Regions from separate parts of the Priestia sp. 53B2 genome, predicted to be linked through region 1. Evidence: riboswitches for the same ligand, from Rfam matches in the RefSeq annotation. Region 1 holds a riboswitch; each other region holds the start of a gene.
The links. Region 1 has a riboswitch for S-adenosylmethionine ahead of metE (5-methyltetrahydropteroyltriglutamate--homocysteine S-methyltransferase). Riboswitches for the same ligand answer to the same signal wherever they lie in the genome.
Positions count from the first base shown of each region.

Region 2: linked by a shared signal. The riboswitch ahead of ACN6NE_RS29795 (5-methyltetrahydropteroyltriglutamate--homocysteine S-methyltransferase) and the one ahead of metE (5-methyltetrahydropteroyltriglutamate--homocysteine S-methyltransferase) in region 1 are both predicted to bind S-adenosylmethionine.
Region 3: linked by a shared signal. The riboswitch ahead of ACN6NE_RS09205 (phosphoadenylyl-sulfate reductase) and the one ahead of metE (5-methyltetrahydropteroyltriglutamate--homocysteine S-methyltransferase) in region 1 are both predicted to bind S-adenosylmethionine.

Region 1 covers NZ_JBLZXA010000001.1:294,341-302,672, forward strand. The annotation lists gene ACN6NE_RS01795 (helix-turn-helix transcriptional regulator) at 1-174, opposite strand, end outside; gene ACN6NE_RS01800 (hypothetical protein) at 417-548, shown strand; gene ACN6NE_RS01805 (GNAT family N-acetyltransferase) at 571-1,071, opposite strand; gene ACN6NE_RS01810 (acetate uptake transporter) at 1,216-1,833, opposite strand; gene metE (5-methyltetrahydropteroyltriglutamate--homocysteine S-methyltransferase) at 1,976-4,270, opposite strand; cobalamin riboswitch at 4,421-4,609, opposite strand; SAM riboswitch class I at 4,689-4,799, opposite strand; gene ACN6NE_RS01820 (hypothetical protein) at 4,880-5,131, opposite strand; gene ACN6NE_RS01825 (hypothetical protein) at 5,431-5,775, opposite strand; gene ACN6NE_RS01830 (metallophosphoesterase) at 5,923-6,297, opposite strand; gene ACN6NE_RS01835 (sugar porter family MFS transporter) at 6,556-7,935, opposite strand; gene araA (L-arabinose isomerase) at 8,083-8,332, opposite strand, start outside.
Region 2 covers NZ_JBLZXA010000038.1:137,753-146,084, reverse strand. The annotation lists gene ACN6NE_RS29820 (agmatinase family protein) at 1-395, shown strand, start outside; gene ACN6NE_RS29815 (MFS transporter) at 505-1,836, shown strand; gene ACN6NE_RS29810 (hypothetical protein) at 2,209-2,904, opposite strand; gene ACN6NE_RS29805 (FtsK/SpoIIIE domain-containing protein) at 2,901-4,034, opposite strand; gene ACN6NE_RS29800 (hypothetical protein) at 4,047-4,412, opposite strand; SAM riboswitch class I at 4,745-4,845, shown strand; gene ACN6NE_RS29795 (5-methyltetrahydropteroyltriglutamate--homocysteine S-methyltransferase) at 4,927-6,054, shown strand; gene ACN6NE_RS29790 (hypothetical protein) at 6,260-6,604, opposite strand; gene ACN6NE_RS29785 (ComEC/Rec2 family competence protein) at 7,121-7,969, shown strand; gene ACN6NE_RS29780 (DUF3006 domain-containing protein) at 7,972-8,193, shown strand.
Region 3 covers NZ_JBLZXA010000009.1:3,274-11,605, reverse strand. The annotation lists gene ACN6NE_RS09220 (potassium channel family protein) at 1-586, opposite strand, end outside; gene ACN6NE_RS09215 (VOC family protein) at 654-1,037, opposite strand; gene cdaS (sporulation-specific diadenylate cyclase CdaS) at 1,135-1,761, opposite strand; SAM riboswitch class I at 2,074-2,176, shown strand; gene ACN6NE_RS09205 (phosphoadenylyl-sulfate reductase) at 2,431-3,144, shown strand; gene ACN6NE_RS09200 (inorganic phosphate transporter) at 3,164-4,243, shown strand; gene sat (sulfate adenylyltransferase) at 4,296-5,447, shown strand; gene cysC (adenylyl-sulfate kinase) at 5,460-6,059, shown strand; gene cobA (uroporphyrinogen-III C-methyltransferase) at 6,151-6,930, shown strand; gene ACN6NE_RS09180 (sirohydrochlorin chelatase) at 6,944-7,711, shown strand; gene ACN6NE_RS09175 (NAD(P)-binding protein) at 7,692-8,300, shown strand; gene ACN6NE_RS09170 (MgtC/SapB family protein) at 8,327-8,332, opposite strand, start outside.

The sequences.
Region 1 (8,332 bases):
ATCTACTGTTGCTCCCAGCTCCTCAGCCAGCTGAAAAGCTAGCGTTAAGCTTGGATCATACTTATTGTTTTCAATTGCATTAATCGTTTGTCTCGATACGCCGCATACTTTTGCCAGTTCGTCTTGAGACATCCGTTTGATTTTACGCAGTTCTTTAATTCGATTTTCCACCATTCATCACTCATCTCTAAAATGTAAAAAACTTTTTACATCCATATCTTATATTATCTTCCTTGTTACTGTCAAATATGTTTGACAAAGTAGAGTCTTTTACATAACTGAAATAGAGGTTGGAACAAAAGTAGGTTAGTTGAAGGACAATGCGAACGAGTTTGATTAAGAATTCACCTCGTGCTAATTTTTTTATGGGTATGGTGAACGTAGGTTTCGTGTATGTAGGTGCTTCTAGCTAATGATTGGAGGGCAAGGCGAAGACTCCTGCGGGGAAAAGCGGAACAGGTGAGACCCCGCAGGAGCGCAAGCGACGAGGAGACTCAGCGGCCGCCCGCGGAAAGCGAAGCCTTGCACGGAAATCATTAGCGGTGTAACAAGCGATTCAGAGTAGTAACATTAAAGCTTCTTACTCATATTAAACCACTGCACGCCTGCATGCTGAGACTCCGCTACTCCTTGGTTCACATATCCGTTTTTTTCGTAAAAAGGAATCAATTCTTCTTTACATGTTAAAGTAACCGTTAAGCGCAGTTTGTTGCGCGCTTGTTTTTCAAACTCTCTTAGCAGCTTACTCGCAATTCCTTTGTGATGATGCTTAGGATTTACGACAATCCCTAAAATACTTTGATGACCGCCTGTCTCAGGGTTCGAAATCGTTTTTTCAAACAAATCATCCGTGATAAACGGAGCTGAAATGACGGGACCGTTCACATATCCGATTATTTCTTCATTTTCTTCGGCGATGATAAACGTATCAGGAATGGTGTTGATCCGCGTAATAAATGCATCTTTTGAGGCAGCTTCTTCAGGTGTAAAGCCTTTGTTTTCTAACGTAATTAATTGGTTTAAATCTTTTTCATCCACTTTTCTTATAATCATTGAAACGTTTCCTCTCATTATGTATTTCTCTTTTTTCTCTAAAAGCTTCTATTACATATAACTATCTCTTTCTACTATATATAAAAACGCCCAAACAAAAAAGGATTGACCTCTGCATCATACAGAATTCAATCCTACTTCGCTTTTTAATTAACGTCTTGATTATTTAATAAATGCACCAAATGGCTTGCCCACCGGAAGCACAACTCGACCGTAGTGAGTATTTAATACGGCCGCTGCAGATCCATAGAATGAAAACAGAGCAATCAATAGCTCCGATACTGCTGCTAATAAATGTGTGTATTCATATGCCACATCAAATGTACTTAGCGATAATCCAATGAATAAGAAATCAATTAACACAAAAATAATAAATAATACTTTATGAGTGCCCATTGCTCCAACTGTCATAAAAACGCTGAAAATCAAGTAGCCGACAAAAGCAAATGCGAGCTGCTTCGGATCCGCTTCTTTTGCGAGCGCTTCTCCAAATGCTCCAAGCTGAATAAGCCATGTCATAGCTACACCTAGCCAAAATAACCCGAAGGCACCAAAAGCAGTTGCGCCGAAGGTATTATTATGTTTGAAATCTTGCATAGACGCGATTAACTGCCCTATTCCGCCTAAAAAAATCGCCCATGGCAATACCAATGAAACACCATCGGTTACCCCAAGCTTTTGAAACGATGCAACAAGTGTCACCATGGCAAGTCCAAATAGACCTAGCGCTGATGGATCCGCTGTTACAATTTTAACGTGCTGCGTACTGTTGTTACTCATGTTGTACCTCCCTGATTTTAAAAACACCTTTAAAAAGATACAAAAATGTAGGGGAAGTGTCAATGGATATTTTTGGCCTTTTAAAATCCCATAAGACCAAGCAGTGTAGCGGTTACACTGCTTAGTCTTTAATTTCTTATCATTAAACGTTTTGTAATAAATTTTGTCTGGTTTGTTTTGCAGACTCAACCATCACTTTTAAAGCTTCAACCGTCTCGCTGATTCCTCTTGTTTTAAGGCCGCAGTCGGGATTAATCCAAAATAATGCAGGATCAAGTACCTGCAGAGCGCGGTCAATGTTTCGCTGAAGCTCTTCAAGCTTCGGTACGCGCGGGCTGTGGATATCATATACGCCAAGTCCGATTCCTTGATTGTACGTATGTTTTTCAAATGCATAAATTAATTCACCGTGGCTTTTAGATGTTTCAATAGAAATCACGTCGGCATCAAGCGCTTTGATCGCATCAATAATCTCTTCGAATTCTGAATAGCACATATGCGTGTGAATTTGCGTCTCGTTTTGCACCGATACCGTGGCTAGCTTGAACGCATACACCGCAGCATTTAAGTAGCTGTCCCAGTTTTCTCGTTTTAACGGCAATCCTTCACGAAGCGCCGGTTCATCTACTTGGATCATTGAAATGCCCTGACTTTCAAGTGCTTCTACTTCTTTTCTAAGAGCAAGCGCGATTTGATTTGCCACGTCGTAGCGCGGGATATCATCACGCACAAACGACCAGTTTAAAATCGTAATCGGCCCCGTCAGCATTCCTTTGACCGGCTTATTTGTTAGAGACTGTGCGTAGACCGTTTCTTTGATCGTCATCGCCTGCTCGTACGATACATCTCCGTAAATAAGCGGCGGCTTCACGCAGCGAGAACCGTAAGATTGTACCCAGCCAAACTTCGTAAACTGAAAGCCTCCTAATTTCTCACCGAAGTATTCGACCATGTCCGTACGCTCAAACTCTCCGTGCACAAGGACATCTAAGCCGATGTCTTCTTGAATTTTAATCCATTTTTTTATTTCCTCGTTAATGTACGCTTCATATGCTTCATCGCTTAACTCGCCTTTACGCCATTTTAGACGCTCTTTTCGCACTTCTTTTGTTTGCGGAAAGCTTCCAATTGTTGTCGTTGGAAGAAGCGGCAGTTGAAAAGCTTCTTGCTGAACGCGTTGACGTACGTCAAACGGCGCTTGACGCTCTGCTTTATAGCTGTGCAGCTGCTTCAGCTCTTTTTGTACGTCTTGATGATTTCGAAAAGATGATCCATTTAATGCTTGAATTGCCTGTTTGCTTACGTTTATTTCTTCTTCTATTTTTTCTTTTCCTTGCTGCACCGCTTTTGTTAACAGCGCAATTTCCTTTAGCTTTTCATCTGCAAAAGAGAGCGCATTTTTTAACACTGGCTCAATGGTTTCTTCATTTTTCACCGTAACAGGAACATGTAGTAGACTTGATGAAGGCTGCAGAATCAAACGGTCTTTTGATACAGCTTCTTCAATTTCACTGATTGTTAAAAGCTGTTCATCCAGATTCTCACGCCAAATGTTTCGTCCGTCAATCACTCCTGCTGCCAGCACTTTATCAGTCGGAAACCCATATTGATTAAGCGCCGTGAGATTTTCTCCTCGGTCATGCACAAAGTCTAAACCAATTCCATGAACGGGAAGAGAAACAACTTCTTGGTAATAATCAACGCTGTCAAAATACGTTTGCAAAATGACTTTTACATTCGGTGCCGCTTTTTTCAAAGCTTGATAGACTTCTTTGTACAGTGCGAGGTCTTCTTTTGATAGCGTTGTAGCTAAAACCGGCTCATCTATTTGTACCCACTCTACTCCTTCCGCTTGCAGCTCCGCTAAGATAGTCACATAAAGAGGAACAAATTGTTCAACTACTTCTTTAAACTCACTTTTTTTATATCCTTTTGACAGCTTCACAAATGTTACTGGACCTAAAATCACAGGCTTGCCTTCAATATTCAGCTTCTGTTTTGCTTCTTTGTAAAATTGAAGCGGGCGATTTTCTACAAGGGACGGCGTACATTCCTCAAGCTCTGGTACGATGTAGTGATAATTTGTGTTAAACCATTTTGTCATCGTAGAGGCTACCGCACCTTTTGTTCCTCGCGCGATGTCAAAATACGTTTCAAGCGATACTGGTCCTCCGTCATAATCAAAGCGCTTTGGCACTAGACCAAACATAGCGGCTGTATCTAACACATGATCGTATAAGCTAAAATCACCGACTGGAATTAATTCAATTCCTGCATCACGCTGTTTTTTTAGATGTGCTAGACGAAGAGCTTCAATTTCCTGCAGAAAGATATCTTTCTCTAGCTTTCCTGCCCAAAACTGCTCAAGCGCTTTTTTCCATTCTCGTTTTTCACCAATTCTTGGATAACCTAAGTTTGAACTTTTTACACTGCTCATTTTTTCCACTCCCTGTATATTTTTTTATCGATAAACTAAAAAATCTCTCTTTTCGAAATGAAAAGAGAGATGATACGCATACTTAACTAAAGTTGAGATAGCCTGTTTTTCCCAACACGTATTCCTCACTCCTCTCTATATCCCGTAGAGCTTAAGTGCATACAACAGGCAGGTCTCCTGACTTAGGTTCATCGCTTCCTATCCCTTCCCATTTCAACATGAAACAGTGGTTAATAAGTTGCTCCCCATTACAGTGGCGGGACCGCGCCGGCTTTTCACCGGTCTTCCCTTTTAAGCTGCGTATATTCGTTACACAGCACCTGATGCATTTTTATAAAATTGTTCATTCAAAACATATTCACATAAAATAAAAAGCCTCTCTATCACGAATAGAGAGGCATAGTATCTATGAAATCCTCTCTTATTTTCCAAAGCTGTACGCTTTGCAGGATGTAGCACCTTTTCAACAAGAATGTTAAATGGTTGCCGGGCTTCACAGGGCCAGTCCCTCCGCCTCTCTCAATAAGAGTTTTAATTATTTATAATATTTTGAATGTAGAGTCATCTTAACACCTTACATTTATGTTGTCAAAAGAAATTTCAAAAAAATTAGTTTTCAGGAGGCGTTGACGCTAATTTTTGCCTTAACAATTTGTAATCATCTTTTCGATGTGTTTCGATTAAATCTTTTGCTCCTTGGTGATAGCCTGAAGAATAAATGTACTCTACCGCCGTTTCAATAAGCTTTCTTTTTTCTTCGGCACACTCCCGATCCATTAAGGGGAACAGTCTACCTAAAAGGTCATTTAAATCCTCCTTGATAAAACGATCAAGTCCTTCTTGCATCTTTTCGTTTGCCATGATTGCTCCTCCATTTGCTGTGTATGTTCTAAGCCTTTATAAACAGGCATTTCACTGTAAATTTTAAGATAAAGTTAAGTCATTAAACAGTATATCAAGTGAATGTTTTTCTTTAATTACATATGTAATACAAATATATGACAAATATAGAGAATATATCATCATTCATTATCTATTATAACGTTTGACTTAGCCTTCTGCTACAAGGTTTCTTTAAACATTATGCATAATCTTCCAAAAGTCTGGCTGTGAATCACGGGCACGCTTTTGGCTAAACCTAGCTTTCTACTTTCTTGTTTTTACAAACAATTTCTTCGAGGTCGTCCAAAATCCTTCCAAAGAAGAGGACCTAAAATGTCGTATCTGCTTACAAAAAACTCCGTAAAATTATAATTATTTAAAATTAAAGGCAGCTCAAAATCAAGGGGAGCACCGGCGCCTCCTGACAATACAAAATCAGTGCCTCTTCCAAGCGTAAACGTCCCGTTTCTATTTTTTCTAATAAACTGTTCGTCATATGCATGCACGTGGCTAACGAGCACTTTTTTCACGCGGTGCAAGTCAAAAAATTGCTGACTTTGAGGAGTCGTTACAGGAAACCCTTCAAGGTTTGACCACCGGCCAATATTTGGCTGCGCATGCATGGCTACAACGGTATTACGAGGAGCATCCTCTAGCTGCTGCTCTAAATAATTAAGCTCTTTATCTGTAAATCCATATATTTTATTCTTGGGACTGATGACATTATTTAATGCGATGCACCGGAAGTTGAAGATAGGAATATCAATGATTCAGTGTACTTTTCCGATAGTAGCTCTGAAGTTTTCGAGATTGCTTTCATCAAGGTACAGTTCATCATGATTCCCTACGCATACAAACATAGGAATGTTTGGTGCGATTTTTTCAACAACCTTAACAAAGTGCTCCAAGTACTCTTTTTTCCCTGTATAGACGGTGTCTCCCCCATGAATAATAAACAGCGGGTCCAATTCCACCGCCTTTTTTAATACAAGCTCAAATTCACCGCTCATCGTGAAACAATTATCGTTTGGTCCGTCACCTCTGCTGTCACCCATAAAAACAAAGTTAAATGGATCTCTCGGATTTAATTGTTTAATTCTTTGCTTTAATAACTTTTCAGAACGTTCATGAAGCGTCAAATTCATCAACTAGTTAATCCCCCTATTACTAAATAAATTCAGTTAAAAGTAAACAAGCTTACTTATTTATATGAGAATTTGTTGATGAAGGTCACTACCTTCTTGTAAGCAGAACGCACATTTAAATTAGTTTCCATAGCCTATCTATCCTTTCATTTTGTTAAGCACTGATAGGGCAACATAAAAGCTAGAATCCTCCTAATCTAAAAAAGAACCCCTTGCTGAGATAGCAAAGGGTTCTTACAAGTAGAGCGTTCACCATAATCAAACGTACTTATTACGCTCAACCGGACTTAAAGACTTCCTTGCAGAACGAGCTGCCATGTCCGTTTCAATTTGCTCTAGGCTACGTCCTTTTGTTTCAACAACTACAAAACGTATGAAGAATAATCCGAGAATACAAATGATCCCGAACGTTGAAAAGATAATGCCCAAGCTAAACTGATCAGCTAAAATAGGAAACACAAGCCCCACTGCCAGCGATCCTGTCCAGTTAAAAGCAGATGAAATCCCAGCACCGATTCCGCGTACAGAAAGCGGGAAAATTTCTCCTACAATGATCCACGTAAGCGGCGCCCATGAAAACGCATAGCAAAGGATAAAGCAACAAAGAGCAATTAACGTAACCCAGTTAACGACGACTTCATTAACACCTAATGCTCCTAGAATAGCCGGTGTGAAAAATGAAAGAGCCATACCCGCGCCGCCAATCGTAAGAATGGTACGGCGGTTGAATCTATCAACAAACTGCAGAAAAATAAGTGTTGTCACAACGAAGATTACCCCAACAATGACCGTAAAACCAGCAGCTACCTGCGGGGCTAAACCAACTTGACGAGCAATGCTTGTTGCATAATAAACAATTGAGTTTGAGCCTTGAATCTGCTGAAAAGTTGCCATTCCGACACCGATAATTAAAGCTAAACGAAACTTTTTCTGAAACAGCTGTTTAATGCCTGATTTTTCATGCACAGCTACGCTTTCAATTTCAGACACTTCAGCTTCCACTTCAGCTGTTGACCGGCGAAGCGTGCGCAGCACTTCACGCGCTTTATCTGCCATTCCGTTTTTAATTAAGTAGCGAGGTGACTCTGGAAGCTTAATCATACCGATGCATAAGACGATCGCAAAAACACCGGCGCTGCCAAGCATGAGTCGCCAGCTGTTTGGAACCGGCTCAAAAATAAAGGCTACGATATAGCTTAATAATAATCCAATTACAATCATTAGCTGATTTAAACCTGAAAGCTTCCCGCGAATATTAGCAGGTGCGATTTCTGACATATAGGCAGGAACTAAAGAAGAAGCCGTTCCTACTGCTGTACCTAAAAAGACGCGCGCAATCGTTAACGTAATTTCCTCTGGTGCAATCGCTGAACCGATGGAGCCTAAAAGAAAGATGATAGACGAAATTAAAATTAACTTTCTTCGTCCAAACTTATCGCCTAATAACCCGCTTAAAATGGAACCGATAATTGCTCCTCCCATTAGCGACGAAACCACAATCCCCAGCCAGAGCGGACTTAAATGAAACGCTTCACGGATATGACCTTCTGCACCAGCAATAATCCCAATATCATAACCGAATAAAATACCGGCAAATGAGCCGAAGAAGAAGATAAACTTACTTGATACTTTACTCATGATTATATATCCCCTTTGTATTGTCTTAGTTTTGCTTCCTATCACACAAATTTAAAACGCTTTCATTTATTTCTAAAAACGGCGTTCTTTTACTAACGCTATATTTTCACTTCCAAGGAAGCAGCGCTCCCTCGGAAGTAGTGATGCTTACTTAATAATGACGTACTCTAGATCAACAAGCTTTGCATAGCTCACGATTTGATCCGTCGTTAAATTTAATGAAAGAACCGTATGATGGCCTCCTCCGTTTTCAATCCACGCTTTAACGCCGTCTTGAAAGTTCGGCTTAATGTTCCAAAGCACGCGCGCTACCGGAAGATTTGGAGCTGGAACTTCCGGCTCAAATGCCGATACTTCGTTAATTAACAGCTTGTAATGCGTGCCGAAGTCCGCCATG
Region 2 (8,332 bases), on a different contig from region 1:
GCCTGCATGGGTTTTATAACTCGAAATCTCTCAAAGAGTATGCAGATACTCACCAGGTTAATTACGTGACCTTACTTCAAGCTAGAAAAACGGGGATTTCATGTATAGTTGAAAGGGCCTTAGAGGATTTAGCCAAGAAAGTGGATGTCATCTATCTAACAGTAGATATGGATGTTCTTGATGTGGCTTATGCTCCTGGTGTACCAGCAGGAACAACAGGAGGAATGAGAACGGATGAATTATTTGAAGCGATATATATTGCTGGTTCACACCCATTAGTCCAAGCAATGGATATTGTATGTTTAGATCCCTTACGCGATAAATCAGGAATTACTGTTAAAGCAGGAGTTCATGTATTCTTGAATTTTTTAACAGGCTTTGCAAATAGAAGATAAAATATTAACTTACTTATCCTTTTGAAAGTGACAAATCTCTAGCGATTTGTTACGAAACTTTCTTTCTCAGGAAGAAAAGTGACCAAATGAGAGAGGAGAGAAGTAATTGATGAAAAACAATTATCGCTACTTTATTATTTTTATGATTGTTATTATAACAATCATAAATTACATAGATAGGGGAGCACTTTCATACGCTCAGGCTGAAATTATTCAAGAATTCAACTTAAATCCAGTAAGCTGGGGAGTGATTTTAGGATATTTTGGTTATGGTTATATTTTCGGTGCACTATTCGGAGGAGCGTTGGCAGATAAGAAAGGTCCTAAGTTTATGTGGATTCTTGCTGGAACCACATGGTCTATATTTGAAATTGGCACTATATTTGCTGGTCACTTAGGTGCAGCGTTCTTTGGGGGTTCTGCATTAGCTGGTTTTGCGGTATTTCGTGTTTTGTTTGGACTGGCTGAAGGACCTACTTTATCTACAATGAACCGAACCATGGCAAATTGGGTATCTCCGAAAGAAAAAGGTTTTTCTGTAGCACTTGGCTTAGTTGGAACTCCAATTGGAGCATTGATCACCGCACCTATCGTAGTGGGCCTTTTAACGTTTACTAATTGGAAGGTAACATTTATTATTCTTGGCCTATTAGGTTTTGTTTGGGTATTAATATGGAGAAAAATATTTACAAATTTACCCGAAGATCATCCGAGAGTTTCAAAAATTGAACTACAAAAAATTCGAAGTATAGATAGTTTAATAAAAGGTGAATCACAATTAGAAAAAACAAACTCCACAAATGTTCCTTGGTATTATTTTTTTAAAAACCCTACATTAGTAATGAATGCCATTGGGTACTTTGCATTTTTGTATGTCAATATTCTATTACTAACTTGGACTCCAAAATATTTGCAAGATGAATTTAACTATTCTTTAGCATCTCTTTCGTATATAGGTATGATTCCATGGGTAGGTGCTATTGTTACAGGATTAATAGGAGGGAAAATTTCGGATAAGTTACGTGAGAAAACTGGGAATTTACGTATAGCCAGATCCTGGTTCACAGTAGTTTGCTTATTTTTCACAGCTATTTGTTTTATGCTAATCCCAACAGTTGGAAGTGCGGCCTCAGTACTTTTGTTAATGTGTATAGGTAATGCCTTTAATTACCTACCCAATTCGATCTATTGGACAGTTGTTCTTGATACAGAGCCTAATAAAGCAGGAACTTTTGGGGGAGTAACTCATTTTATTGCAAACCTGGCTACTATTATTGCGCCTACATTAACGGGAAGGCTTGTTGCAGCACATGGATATAATGCGATGTTTACTGCTGCTGCCATTGCCGTAATAATTGGAATGGTATCTATGATATTTGTAAAACCAGGACAACGAAGTCATATATCGGATATGGATAGTGAGAAAAACATCATATTATAGTAGCCATTAATACAGCGTAATGCCTTTTATTAATGACCATTATCTTTGTGTATAGTGCACATTTCATGAAGACTTCCCTCTCTTTTGGAGTGCTTTTCATTTGTCCTACTCTAGTTAGGTATCTATTTATATAACACCAGTAAGCATGTGGAAGTGTTAGTTGTACATCTTGTAATGCGTATATTTTGTCATAAAATACGCCTATAAAGGTCTAATATTCTTTTTGTTTTTTAAATATTAAATGAAAAATATAGAATTTTCGCAATGAATTTGTTATTATTTAGTTTTTATAATTTTCACATCTCAACGAGTGTGAAAGTAAGAAAGCTGTCTCATTCCCTGTGTTGAGGCAGCTTTTTATGTTGTCCGTCATTACGTAAGATTAATTTTAATTCCACCAGACGACGCTGGGGTTCTTGGTCTTCCTTCTTTTTGGTGTTTCCCAGAACTTTTATACTTCTCCATTAATTCATGAATGCTTGCTACCTGTAAAATGCGGATATGTTCTGAAGACACCGCATACCGAACAGGTGTAATCAACATGACTGAAGGGAAAATGGACGATCGACCCTCTGGCTGCCAATGCAATGCCTTCCATTCATCCGAAAAGAAAAACTCTTCATAGAGGTTAATCTTCGCTTGCATTTTCTGCTCAGTATACTGATTGCGTTGTATTTCAATCCAAAAAGGAGACCCTTTAAAAATACAAAACAGATCCGGTTCAATCCCTCCTTTTCGTCCGGTGGGCTTATCTTCGACAATGACCTGTTTAGGTGTGCTATACGTACACATTTGTTTATAGACATCCAAGATAGAAAGGAAATGTAATATTTTTTGAGAGTTCTTTTTAATTTTGGCATCTACAGGTAAGTAGACCGTAGGAGAATACTGCTGGGTGCGTTCAATGAGTCCTAACCGATATAAACGTACCATCACACTATTACACGCATTTACGGGCGATTTAAGCTGTTTAAAGAACAGGTCAACTAATGAGTCTCGATCCACGGCTCTAAATTGATTGATAAACGCTATGATGTCTTTATCACGTTGAGATAAATGGAAACTCATCGCTGCTCCTCCTTCTCTAATAAACCAAAGATGGATTGTGATGTAACTTCGAGTTCTGGTTCGGGATCTTTCACAAGCGTTTTATAAGAAGAGAGTATTTCCTTACAAGCACCTTCATCTAAGAAAAAGGCTTGAAACTCTTTGACCTCATCAATCTTAATTTTCATGCGCCCCCTGGCTGCAGCATCGATTTCTTCGGCACCGATGACTCCGGCAACTTTCGCATTTATCGCATCGGCCTGTCTTCCAGAGATCCGAACCCGTAAGTTTGCTTTGAGTGCTGAATTCAATAAATCAGCATCAGGACGCTGCATGGCAATAATCGTATGAACACCTAGAGCACGGCCTTGGCTGGCAAACTGTTGAATCATCTCCACAAGATCCGTCTCTCTCTTCACTATGGACATTTCATCAATTACCACAACGATACGAGGCAGCTTAAATGGAAGCCTGCTTATATGTGTTACGCCATGCTCTAACAATAAATCGCCTCTTCTGTACATTTCAGCTCGTAATAAGGCAAAAGGTTTTCTCATGTCCTTTGCCTCAAAACAAAGCGCATCCACATGTTCAATGCCATGAAAAAGCCCTAAATCAGCTCGTTTCAAATCTACTAACACCAAACGCAAGTCTTCAGGAGAGGCATATTTCACCCATGTTGTGAGGATGACCCGCATCAGACTGCTTTTTCCAGCTCCAATTTCGCCAGAAATCAGTAAGGTTTCCAAATCCGCAAAATCCCATGAAACGGGGTTTCCATAAATATCTTGACCAATGCATACAGGAAGCTCCATTTTCTCAATATGAGGATGAACGACTTCATACCTATAATTGAGCATCTTAGGTAAGTTTTTGTGATGAACGGTAATGCTAAAATTCTTTAAGCTGCCATTTATCTCAATGTTGCTGCCTAATACTTGTCGTAAGGCCCATTTTTTTTTGTGTAAAAGCTCAGGATCAATGCCATTCAATAAAGAAAAAGCGTACCGAGTGTACGTATGATGGTGATCAATCTGATGAATTTTAGGAAAGAGATAAGAGGTTCGGTCTCCATGTTTCACCACGCGATAAATCTCTGCCGTACGAAACGCTTTAATCAATTGACCACGCAATTTTAGTTTCTCAAACATACACATTCCTCCTTAGAATATAAAAGTCGCAAAAAAGTAAATTAAGGCGCTATAGAAGGTGACAGGCAGGATAAATCGCATGATTTTTCCAAACTGATCCACAAGATCAATAACACCCCATCTCTCTAATATTCGTTCGATGATGGCAATTCCTAAGATAATACCTCCTATGGTTAGAATAGTGGGGTCAAGCATGGCGAGTGGACTAAAAGGAACAAAGGAATAAGCCCTGAAAGGACGAGGTCTCGTAAGAGATGATTTGAGGATTAAAGGAAAGATCTTTCGAAAAGAAAACCTTTGTGTTTTTCTCATGTTGGTACCTTCTTTCATTCTTTTTAATTTTTTGCCTTTCAGGTATGAATTGTTTCGGCTCAACACATCCGGTCGCCCCCTTCGCCTCTTCGGCTCAGCTCCCTTACAGATTCCACGAAGGGCTTCACTAGGCGTATACAGCTTGTATTAACGCAGTAACGTTACTGAACTAGATACTGATTAAGTAGTGGAGTCGTAATTCTTTAGATACTATGTAACTACTGCAGTAAGCTTGCCTGTCCAAACAAAAAATAAAGAAGAACCCTTACTGCATTAGGTAATGAGTAAGTAATGGAATAAGAGGTGTGTTGTTTCTGATTTTTCAAAATTTTGTTGACAAGCTAAGAAAACAGGTGTAACCTTTTTTCTAGTTAATTAAATTTTAATTAAATTGAATATTCTTATCTCGAGAGGTGGAGGGACTGGCCCTTGGAAGCCTCGGCAACAGACTGTTAAAGTACTGTGCCAATTCCAGTAGCAATTTGCTTGAAGATAAGAAGAGCGCTCATAACGATTATTAACCTCTTCTTATTTGTAAGAAGAGGTTTTTTATTTTGAAAAGAAAGAAGGAAACAAAACCATGACAAAGACATTAGTGAAAGCTCCATTTAAAGCTGATCACGTAGGCAGCTTTTTAAGAACAGCTCCCCTTAAAGAAGCAAGAGAAGCGTATGCGAATGCAAGAATCAATAAGGCCGATTTAAAATCTATAGAGGACAAAGAAATTGAAAAACTTGTCCAGAAACAAATTGAGGTGGGGCTTAAATCCATCACTGATGGTGAATTTAGACGCTCATGGTGGCATTTGGACTTCTTATCAGGATTAGAAGGCGTAGAGGAGTTTGAGACAGAATATATTAGCCAATTCAAAGGCGCAAAAACAAAAAATAAAGCGATTAAGGTAGTAGGTAAAGTAGACTTCAATCAACATTATATGCTGGAACACTTCACGTTCTTAAAAAAAGCTGTCGAACAGTATGGTGATGGAAGCCAAGTTGCTAAATTCTCTATCCCAAGTCCAAATATGTTATTTACTCGAGTTCAAGAAGATACATATTACAAGGGGAACAGAGATCAATTTTATCATGATACTGTAGCTGCTTATCAAAAAGCCATTCAAGCTTTTTATGATGCAGGCTGCCGTTACCTACAATTAGATGATACTTCCTGGATTGATTTTGTCTCTGAAGAACGTATCAATGCGGTTGTTGAGAAGCTTGGTATGAACGTAAAGGACATTATTGATACGCGAGTAAGTTGCTTAAATGATGCTATTTCTAAAAAGCCTGAAGATATGCTCATTACTATGCATATTTGTCGCGGAAATTTTAGATCTACGTATATCACAAGTGGTGGATACGATACTATATCCGATGCAATCTTTGCTAACTTACATGTAGATGGGCTTTTCCTTGAATATGATGATAACCGTTCAGGAGATTTTGAACCATTAAAAAGCTTTACACGTAATAATCAAAGCGTTGTATTAGGATTAGTAACATCTAAGTTTCCTACATTAGAAGATGCTGAGATTATTAAGCGAAGAATTAAAGAAGCAAGCGAATATATTCCTCTAGAAAACTTGTCGCTGAGTCCTCAATGTGGCTTTGCAAGTACAGAAGAAGGAAATGTGTTAACAGAAGAGGAACAATGGAATAAAATTAGTCACATAATTAAAATTGCTCAAGATGTCTGGGGAGTTAACTAAAAAGGGAGATTTGTTTCTTAATTTTATATAAGCAGCATTCTAGATGTGTTGAAATACGATAAACAGGCGAATCTTATAAACGGAAAAAGGAAGAATGGATATCCATTCTTCCTATATCACACGTTCTAATTCGATACGCTCACATTGAAAAACTTGTTCCTCTATTAGGTACAAGATCTTCTTAATAACCCATTACTGAATATAATTAGATAAATAATAAGAGAGTTTTCTTCTGGTTTAAGTGCTGCAAGACACTAATAAGGTGATTCACGTCATCTTGAGAAATGGGTAAAAGTTGTACTAGAGTATTTTTAATATCTGTTAATATACATAAGTCATGTAATTCATGATCAGTGAAGATAGTTTGAAGGGGGTTCAATCTGAATAGTAATGGGAGATTGTCATATAGGTCAGTTCCACACTTAACAAAAAAAAGTTGTCGCCATAATGGTCCATATTGTGTAATCATCTCGTGTTCGATGATACTTACTATTGTTATTTCAATTTCAAATAGCAACATATAAGGCTTAAATATGAGCTCTTTTTCCATGTGCATTCCTCCTTTTATAGGACTTCTAAAATAAGTTAAATTATAGTTGTCCTGCGGTTCACTGTGCCTGCCTAGGTATACATCAAATGCATAAATGCGTTTCTTGCTACTTTTCCATCACCACTACCCCTCTCTCTCTATTTGACCATCGTTGATTCCTTATCATCTATTAGTGCAATCATTTGAGAAAGGCAAACAACTCTTTGTTCTGAGTTTCGGTCTCAATATAAAAAAAAGCTAAGAATGACTGTTTGAAACTAATGTTTCTGTATCTTAGAGATAAAAAGATAAGGTCATTTTAAAATGTCAATCTACTAAAATTCCTAAAATAGTACATTTCATTACTATTTACCTCCATTTTACTACTAATTCTCATATATAACATGACTTTTTACACCTTTATAAGTAAAAATATTCAATCTATTTTATATTAACGTATGGTTTCGTGTAGTAAAATTAATTTTGCTATAAAAGAACACTACATATGAAAATACATTTATAAAAGGGGATAAAACAATGAAAAGTCGTGTTATCAAGATTGTTTCTTCGCTAGCTATAGGAATAGGAATTTCTGCAGCTCCAGCTTCCTCATACGCTGCAACGCCTAAAACCATGAAAGTACATTACATTGATGTTGGTCAAGGAGATAGTATCTATATTAAAGCTCCCAATGGTGAGGACATTGTTATTGATGGTGGAAACAAAGGTAAAGGAAATGCAGTTGTAAGTTATTTAAAGAAACAAAAAGTCGATGATATAGAAGTATTAATTTCTACTCATCCTGATGCTGATCACATTGGTGGGTTAGATGAAGTCATTAATGCATTCAAAGTAGAAAATGTTTATGCACCAAAAGTAAGTAATAACACGCAAGCTTACAAAGACTTTTTAAATGCTGTGAAAAAGAAAAAATTAACGATTAAAACGGCACAAGCAGGCGTAAAGCTACCTGTTAAAGATGTAAATGCTCAAATTGTAGGGCCTACCAAAACCTATGCCAACAGTGATTTAAATGACTGGAGTGCTGTTGTACACATGGCTTATAAGAAGAATACATTTTTATTTACAAGTGATGCTGAAACAAAAGCAGAATCAGACATGATTAAGGCGAAGAAAACACTACGTGCAGATGTACTTAAAGTAGGCCATCATGGAGCCAAAACGTCTACAAGTAAAAACTTCTTAGACGCTGTAAAGCCTAAGTATGCAGTCATTAGCGTGGGTAAAAATAGTTATGGACACCCTACTTCTCAGGTTGTGAACTTACTAAAAAATTCTAAAGCAAGTATTCTCCGAACAGACCAAAGTGGTACGATTATTATCACGGGCGATGGAACATCTTATTCTGTTAAAAAATCGAGGTAATTATGAAAAAGATAAAAGGTATTATTGATCGGTTTGAAGAGGGATTTGCTGTTGTTGAAATTGAAGGCATAACAAAAGATTATCCAAAAGATATCTTTCCTGAGGATACACAAGTTGGAGATGTTGTTTACATTACAGGAAATAAAGTGACGGTTGATAGGCAAGAAACTAAGAAAAGAGAAAAAGAAATTGAAGACCTGATGAATGAGCTATGGGAAGATTAAAAACTAATTCCTATTTATAAAGTATTCTTGCTCTGGCATAAGGGATAAGATGACAGTTTCTTACTTTGAGACTGTTTTTTACGAATTAATTATTAATAAACTGTTTCGAAAAGTTTATAATATTTCACTATTAAATAAT
Region 3 (8,332 bases), on a different contig from region 1:
CTGCATATTCTTCTGTCTTATGCTGATCGGCAGTAATCAGCACTTTTTTTGCGTACCGAGCGTTGGCAAGTTCTAATACTTCATAGTGAGAGGGACTTCCTTTAATAAAATGAACGCGATCACAAATCATGGGGTTTTTAGTCAGAGAGTCGTCGATAAGAACAATGTCTTCTTTATGAAATGCATCGCGATAAGACTCTAACACGAGTTTGGCGCGCTCATTCCACCCAACAACGATGAAGTGATCTTTTCCATAAAATTTTAAATTCCCTTCCAAATAAGCGCTCTCAGCGGAAACAGCAATTTTAGAAAGCGTGACAAAATAAGTAGTAATAAACCCCGTTCCGATCAGGACTAAAATAATTGCAGCTAACCTTCCAATCGTAGTGGTCGGAGCAAAATCACCGTACCCTATAGTAGAGATTGTAATAATAACCCACCAAATTCCTTCAAACACATTCCCAAACGTTTGCGGCTCTAGTAAATGTATCAGCATGCCAAAAAGCAGAACAAGGCAGCCGATAATAAAAAGAAGGCGCACTAAAATAGAACGACGAAAAAGTCGAAATAATAGCCATTCCATCATAAAAAAACCTCCAGTGATTAGTCATAGCCACAGTATGACCATTTTTCACTGAAGGTATAAGATATCTTTATCTTTTTACTTCGTAATATTCAATCCATTCTTTGTCTGGACCGTAGAAAAATAAGTATCTTGCTCCATTTGGCAAAGTTACAATGTTTTCTTCCACAAATGAAACGCCTGCTGATTTTAAACGCTCAAACTCCTCTTCAATTCCGTCTACTGCCAGCGCAAAATGATGAACTTTACCTTCGTTAGGTAAGCTTGAGTTATACCCTTGAATTAACTCTACGATTACATTGCCTTCTAAACCTAGAAAAGCTAGCTTCAAAGACGGATCGGTATGTGGTAGTGTTTCGATGAGCTCTAATCCCACTTTTTGTGTATAGAACTCAATAGATTCTTCTATATCCTTTACTTGAACGCCTACATGTTCAAATTTTAAAATTGTCATATGCATCACCCGTATCTATAGTATGTAAAAACTATGAAATATATTAAAGAGAAAGGATATAGAAGTCAAGATAGGGCTGCTTATCAGGAAAGGGCTCTTAAATCATATTTTTGCTGGAGTGAATAGGGTAGAGGCTTCCCTCAAGAGCAAACGAAATTTTGCCTGTTTCTTCAGATACAACTAAAATTAATGCATCCGATTTTTCCGACATTCCAATGGCTGCACGATGACGTGTTCCCAATTTTTTGTTCGTTAAAATAATAGACGAGAGAGGTAAAACATTAGCAGCTGAAATAAGCTGATTATTTCTAATTAGGACGGCTCCGTCATGTAAGGGTGTCCCTGGATAGAACAGTGTCTCAACTAGCGTAGCGCTGACAGGAGCTTGAATAGGCATTCCTTTTTGAATAAGAGAGTCTACATTTTGTTCCCGTTCAATGACAATTAAAGCGCCGTGACGTTTCTCAGAAAGGTTATGAATAGCTAAGGACAGAGCAGCATATTCAAATGTATAAGGCGATAAGTAATGACGCAAGTAATAAGAGGCGGCCGTAGCTTGAACATCTTGAAATAACCTTCTCATCTCCTCAAAATCACATAGGATACAATGATCACTCGTGTCTAAATGTTTAATTAAATTAGAGGCTTCAGTTGAAATCTGCTGTAAATATGTTCGCACATTATTTTTAATTGTATCGTCTAATTGAAAGGGTTGTCTCTCCATCTTATATAGCTCCTATCTGTCAGTCAGTGTTATCTGTAATGTGTGCTAATGTGGGTGAATTATCCGTACAGCTTATAAATCCCTTATTAATTTTATAGAGAGGTTTTGTGTTTTATTTAACAAGAGAATATAAAAAGTTGGGGAAAAAGAAAGCGTTTTATAAACTGGTATGTTCACATTTGGTTTAAATTTACATATGTTGTTTTAAATAAAAGTATAGATATTTCTGTGAATTTAAAGTATAGTTTTCTTATCGGATATATGATTTTTAATGTTGACAAATATTCTAAATATGCTAAAATTTTTAAAAAATGCTTATCAAGAGTGGTGGAGGGATCTGGCCCGCTGAACCCCGGCAACCTGCTTAGCAAGGTGCTAATTCCAGCAAAGTGTGTATCATTTTGAAAGATAAGGCGAAAATTTATTGCCTACCCAGTCTTTCAATATGGAAGACTTTTTATTTTGATATAGCGCAAGCGATAAGTTAAGGAGGGACATCAATGACTGTAACCCCCGACTTAAAACAAATCTTTGAGCACGTCAAAGCAAAGTAAGAATTAAATAGTTTCGCTGACTAGACACACTAGAGGCGGTTTTATCCAATTCTAGTGGGTAAAACCGTCTTTTTTTATTGGATAACGCGGATAAATAAGAATTGGAGTGAAGAAAATGGCAGACCTATATACGTATGAAAACTGGAGTGATATATTTCCAGAGTTCGACAGTGAAGATGAAACAAAAGGAGCCCTTTCAGCATTGCAGTGGGCGTATGATACCTACGGAGATTCAATTATTTATGCATCAAGCTTTGGTATCGAAGGGATCGTGTTAATTGATTTAATTTCAAAAGTGAAAAAAGATGCTGAAATCGTCTTTTTAGATACGGGCGTTCATTTTAAAGAAACATATGAAGTGATTGATGCAATTAAAGAACGCTTTCCTGACTTGCGTATTCATATAAAAAAACCGGATTTAACGCTTGCAGAACAAGCTGAGAAACATGGAGATGAGCTTTGGAAGAGTCAGCCTAACCTATGCTGTCAAATTCGAAAAATCATCCCGTTAAGGGAATCTCTTGCTCCTTATGATGCGTGGATTTCTGGTTTGAGACGCGAGCAGTCTGAATCTCGTGCCAACACGAATTATTTTAATAAAGATGAGAAATTCAAGAAAGTGAAAGTCTGCCCGTTAATTCATTGGTCTTGGAAAGAAGTTTGGCGTTATGTGTATAAGCATGATTTACCATATAACAAACTTCATGATCAAGGCTACCCAAGTATCGGCTGTGAGCCCTGTACCGCACCTGCCTACAATGTAGACGATTTACGTTCAGGAAGATGGGCAGGTACACAAAAAGTTGAATGCGGATTACACGAATCTTAAATACGAAAGAGCTGAATAAATGATGCTTTTATATGTTGCCTTTATCATTGCGCTTTTTTTTGCAATGAATATTGGGGCAAGCGGTGCAGCAGCAGCTATGGGCGTTTCATACGGCTCCGGTGCGATTAAAAAGCGAAGAGTAGCCCTGTTCATCTGTGCTGTAGGTATTGTGCTCGGAGCCATTATCGGAGGCGGCGAGGTGGTGAAAACCATCAGTTCAGGTATCATACCTGAAAAATTGCTGTCAGTAGAATTAGTTATTATCATTCTGGCTGCTGCAACGCTGTCACTCTTTTTCGCGAATTTAATTGGTATCCCTCTATCAACAAGTGAAGTAACGGTTGGTTCAGTTGTTGGAGTAGGAGTAGCTTATCAATCTCTGTATGTGGAAAAACTTTTAGTTGTCATGTCTTTTTGGATTATTGTTCCGCTGGTTTCATTTGTCATTGCTTTTTTTATTGGAAAAGTGATAAAACGCAGAGCGCATAAAAAAGAAGCAGAGGGAAAGTGGAAAAGAGTTTTAACGATTTTAGTTATAGCCACGGGATTCTTTGAAGCCTTCTCAGCTGGAATGAATAACGTGGCAAATGCTGTCGGTCCTCTAGTAGGAGCTGGATTAATGGATGCCACAACGGGTGTCATATCAGGAGGATTGGCTGTGGCGCTCGGAGCTCTTTTACTAGGAGGCCGAGTTATTGAAACAAACGGGAAAAAAATTACTCGCTATTCTGTAGGAGAAGGGTGCATTATCTCGGGTACTGGTGCTTCTCTTGTTACAGCAGCTTCACTTTTTGGTTTGCCAGTACCGCTTACACAGGTCACGACGTCTTCTATTATTGGAATAGGAGCAGCGAAAACGGGATTTACGAAAGAACAGCGCGAAGTGGTCATTCAAATGTTAAAGGTTTGGGTGGTATCCCCTGTATTTTCACTCGTAATCTCATATGTTCTTGTGAAACTAGTACTTGAAAGCGACTTATATTCATTTGTGGTGCTAGCTAGCGGCTGCATTGCCACAGCAGGTGTTCTAAGCTTAGCTAGAACGACTAGAAGAAAAAGAGCAAGCTTGCAGTCGGAAAAAGAAAAAATGACTGCGTGATTCAAGTGCTTTTTATTATATTGTGTTAATTATTTAAGGAGGATTTTACAAAATGACAACAATTCAAGCACACGGTGGAGAATTAATTAATTTATATCAACCAACATATGACTACACTTCACTAACAAAAGAAATCGAAGTAGATAACATGGCTCTAAGTGATTTAGAACTAATTGGAATTGGTGCCTACAGCCCAATTACAGGATTTTTAGGAGAAAAAGATTATCAATCAGTTGTTGAAAATATGCGTTTAGCAGATGGAACAGTATGGAGTATTCCTATCACTCTTCCTGTAACAGAAGAGCAAGCTAAAGAATTAAACATTGGCGACAAAGTAAAGCTTGTTCAAAACGGCGTAACGTACGGTGTTTTAGAAGTTTCTGAAGTATATACGCCAAATAAAGAAAAAGAAGCGGAAAATGTGTACCGCACAGCAGAACTTGCCCATCCTGGCGTGAAAAAAATGATGGAACGCCCAAATGTATATGTAGCAGGTCCAATCGTACTTGTAGAACGTACACCTAAAACGCGTTTTGAAAAATATTATCTAGATCCAACTGAAACAAGAGCAGTATTTGAAGAACGCGGTTGGAAAACGGTTGTTGGATTCCAAACTCGTAACCCTGTTCACCGTGCGCACGAATATATTCAAAAAACGGCATTAGAAATTGTAGACGGCCTGTTTTTAAATCCACTTGTAGGAGAAACAAAGTCAGATGATATCCCAGCAGATATCCGTATGGAAAGTTATGAAGTGCTTTTAGAGAACTATTATCCTAGCGATCGTGTAGCTTTAGCAGTTTTCCCTGCTGCGATGCGCTATGCTGGACCTAGAGAAGCTATTTTCCATGCAATGGTTCGAAAAAACTTTGGATGCACACATTTCATTGTAGGCCGTGACCACGCTGGTGTTGGTGACTACTATGGAACATATGACGCACAAAAAATCTTCAGTAACTTTACAGCAGATGAATTAGGAATTACACCTTTATTCTTTGAACACAGCTTCTATTGCAAGAAGTGTGAAGCGATGGCATCAACGAAAACATGCCCTCACAGCAAGGAAGATCATATGATTCTATCTGGAACAAAGGTACGTGAAATGCTTCGTAACGGAGAAGTGCCACCAAGCACATTCAGCCGTAAAGAAGTAATTGAAGTGTTAATTAAAGGATTAGCAAAACAAAAATTATCTTCAAAATAAGGAGCGGTTGAAGTGAGCAAATCAACAAACATTACGTGGCATGATGCTGGAATTACAAAAGAGGAAAGACGCGAGCAAAATAATCATCACAGTTTTGTATTATGGTTTACAGGTCTTTCGGGTTCAGGTAAATCTACCGTAGCAAACGCAGTGGCAAAAGCGCTTTTTGATAAAAATATTCGCAACTATGTATTAGATGGTGACAATGTTCGTTTCGGCTTAAATAAGAATCTAGGGTTTTCTGCTGAAGATCGTACAGAAAATATTCGCCGTATCGGTGAGGTTTCTAAGCTATTTGTAGACAGCGGTCAAGTGGTACTAACAGCATTTATCTCTCCATTCCAAGAGGACCGCGCTCAAGTGCGTGAGATCTTAGAGGGGAATGAATTTTTGGAAGTATACGTGGAGTGTCCGTTAGAAGAATGTGAAAAAAGAGATCCAAAAGGCCTTTACAAAAAAGCAAGAAGCGGAGAAATTCGTGATTTTACAGGAATTGATTCTCCGTATGAGTCACCGGCTAATGCTGAATTAACAATTAATACAAGCACACAGTCTGTAGAAGAATGTGTACAAACTGTTATTGAATATTTAGCTAACCGAAAATTTATCTAAATGACAGCGGACTTTGTCCGCTGTTCTAATTCAAATTAAAATGTGGGAGCGCTGCGGAGACGTGGAAATGATGGAAGGGTGAAAGGCATTCATGGGGAAAGTATATCTAGTCGGTGCAGGACCGGGAGATCCAGATTTAATTACATTAAAAGGGTTGAAAGCAATTCAGCAAGCAGATGTTATCTTATATGATCGTTTAGTGAATAAGGACCTGCTGGAGTATGCTAAAAGTGATGCAGATATCATTTACTGTGGAAAGCTTCCGAACTACCATACCCTCAAGCAAGAAACAATTAACAACTTTTTAGTGAAATTTGCTAAAAAAGGAAAAATTGTAACACGATTAAAAGGCGGAGATCCATTTGTTTTTGGACGCGGAGGGGAAGAAGCAGAAGCTCTCGTGCAGCAGGGCATTTCATTTGAAATTGTTCCAGGAATTACATCAGGCATCGCAGCCGCTGCTTATGCAGGAATCCCTGTCACTCACCGGGAATACAGCGCAAGCTTTGCTTTTGTAGCAGGCCATCGTAAAGATAGCGAGCATGATGCAATCAAATGGGATAGCCTAGCCAAAGGTGTAGATACTCTTGCGATTTATATGGGAGTGCGGAACTTACCGTACATTTGCCAACAGTTAATGAAACATGGAAAAACTTCAGCTACGCCAATTGCATTGATTCACTGGGGAACATGTGCGGACCAGCGCACTGTAACTGGAACTCTTGGTACAATTGTTGATATTGTTAAAGAAGAACAAATTGAAAATCCAAGTATGATTATCGTTGGTGAAGTTGTGAATTTTCATGACCGATTAAATTGGTTTGAGAAGACTGGACAGCATTACTATTCGTATGCACAAGAAGCTTACTAAAGAGGTTGATTATATGGATGCAGTTTTATATGTTTGCCATGGCAGCCGCGTAAAAGAAGGCGCTGACCAGGCAGTTGCTTTTATTGAAAGATGTAAAAAAAATCTAGATGTACCGATTCAAGAAGTTTGTTTCCTAGAACTAGCTTCCCCCACTATTGAACAAGGATTTGAAGTATGTATTGAACAAGGTGCTACTCGTATTGCAATTGTGCCTCTTCTGTTATTAACAGCTGCGCATGCAAAGCATGATATACCCGAAGAAATACACAAAGTATATGAACGTTATCCCCAGGTAGAAGTGCTGTATGGAGAACCGTTCGGCGTAGACGAACGAATTGTTGATATCTTGGTAGAGAGAATCAATGAAACCAATGTGGATAAGCATGAAGATTCGATGGTATTGTTGGTCGGCAGAGGAAGCAGTGATCCTGCTGTGAAAAAAGATTTTAACGAAATAGCTCAACTGCTAAAAGGTAAAGGTGCTTTTAAAGAAGTGAGCACATGCTATTTAGCTGCAGCTTCTCCTAATTTAAAAGAAGGCCTGCACCTTGCTAAACGAACTTCGTATAAGCAAGTATTCGTTCTTCCGTACCTTTTGTTTACCGGTATTTTAATGAACGAAATTAAGGAAGAATTGGAGCAGCTATCAACAGATGCCCAGCAGTTTATCTTAGCCAACTACCTAGGTTATCATGATGGACTTGCACACATTTTAAGTCACCAAGTAAAAACGTTATTATCGAGCAAAGGAAATCAATACGATGTATACCGTTATGCTTGATTTAAAGGGTCGTTCAGTCTTAGTAGTTGGGGGCGGAACAATCGCAACTCGTAGAATTAAAGGTTTTTTACAAGAAGGAGCAGCCATTACAGTGGTTGCTCCAACTGTTTCAGCTGAAATAAATGAATGGGAAGCTAAAGATCAGCTGCGTGTAAAAAGAAAAAAAGTAGGAGAAGAAGACTTACTTAATGTCTTTTTAATTGTTGTGGCTACAAATGATCAAGCTGTGAATAAGTTTGTTAAGCAGCATATTAAAAATGATCAGTTGGTTAATATGGCCAGCAGTTTTTCCGATGGAAATATTCAAATTCCTGCACAGTTTTCTAGAGGGAGATTATCGCTAGCAATATCCACAGATGGCGCTAGTCCTTTGTTGACAAAACGAATCAAAGAAGACTTATCCTCAAATTATGATGAGAGTTACACACAGTATACACAGTTTTTGTATGAATGCAGAGTTCTTATCCACAGATTGAATGTGTCAAAGAGCCGTAAACATGAGTTATTAACAGAAATTATCGATGATCAATACCGGCTGTCTCTAGTAAAACAGCGAGAATTTTTACAACAGATTGAAAAATATAAATAAAAAACGGCCAATTGGCCGTTTTTTATTTATAC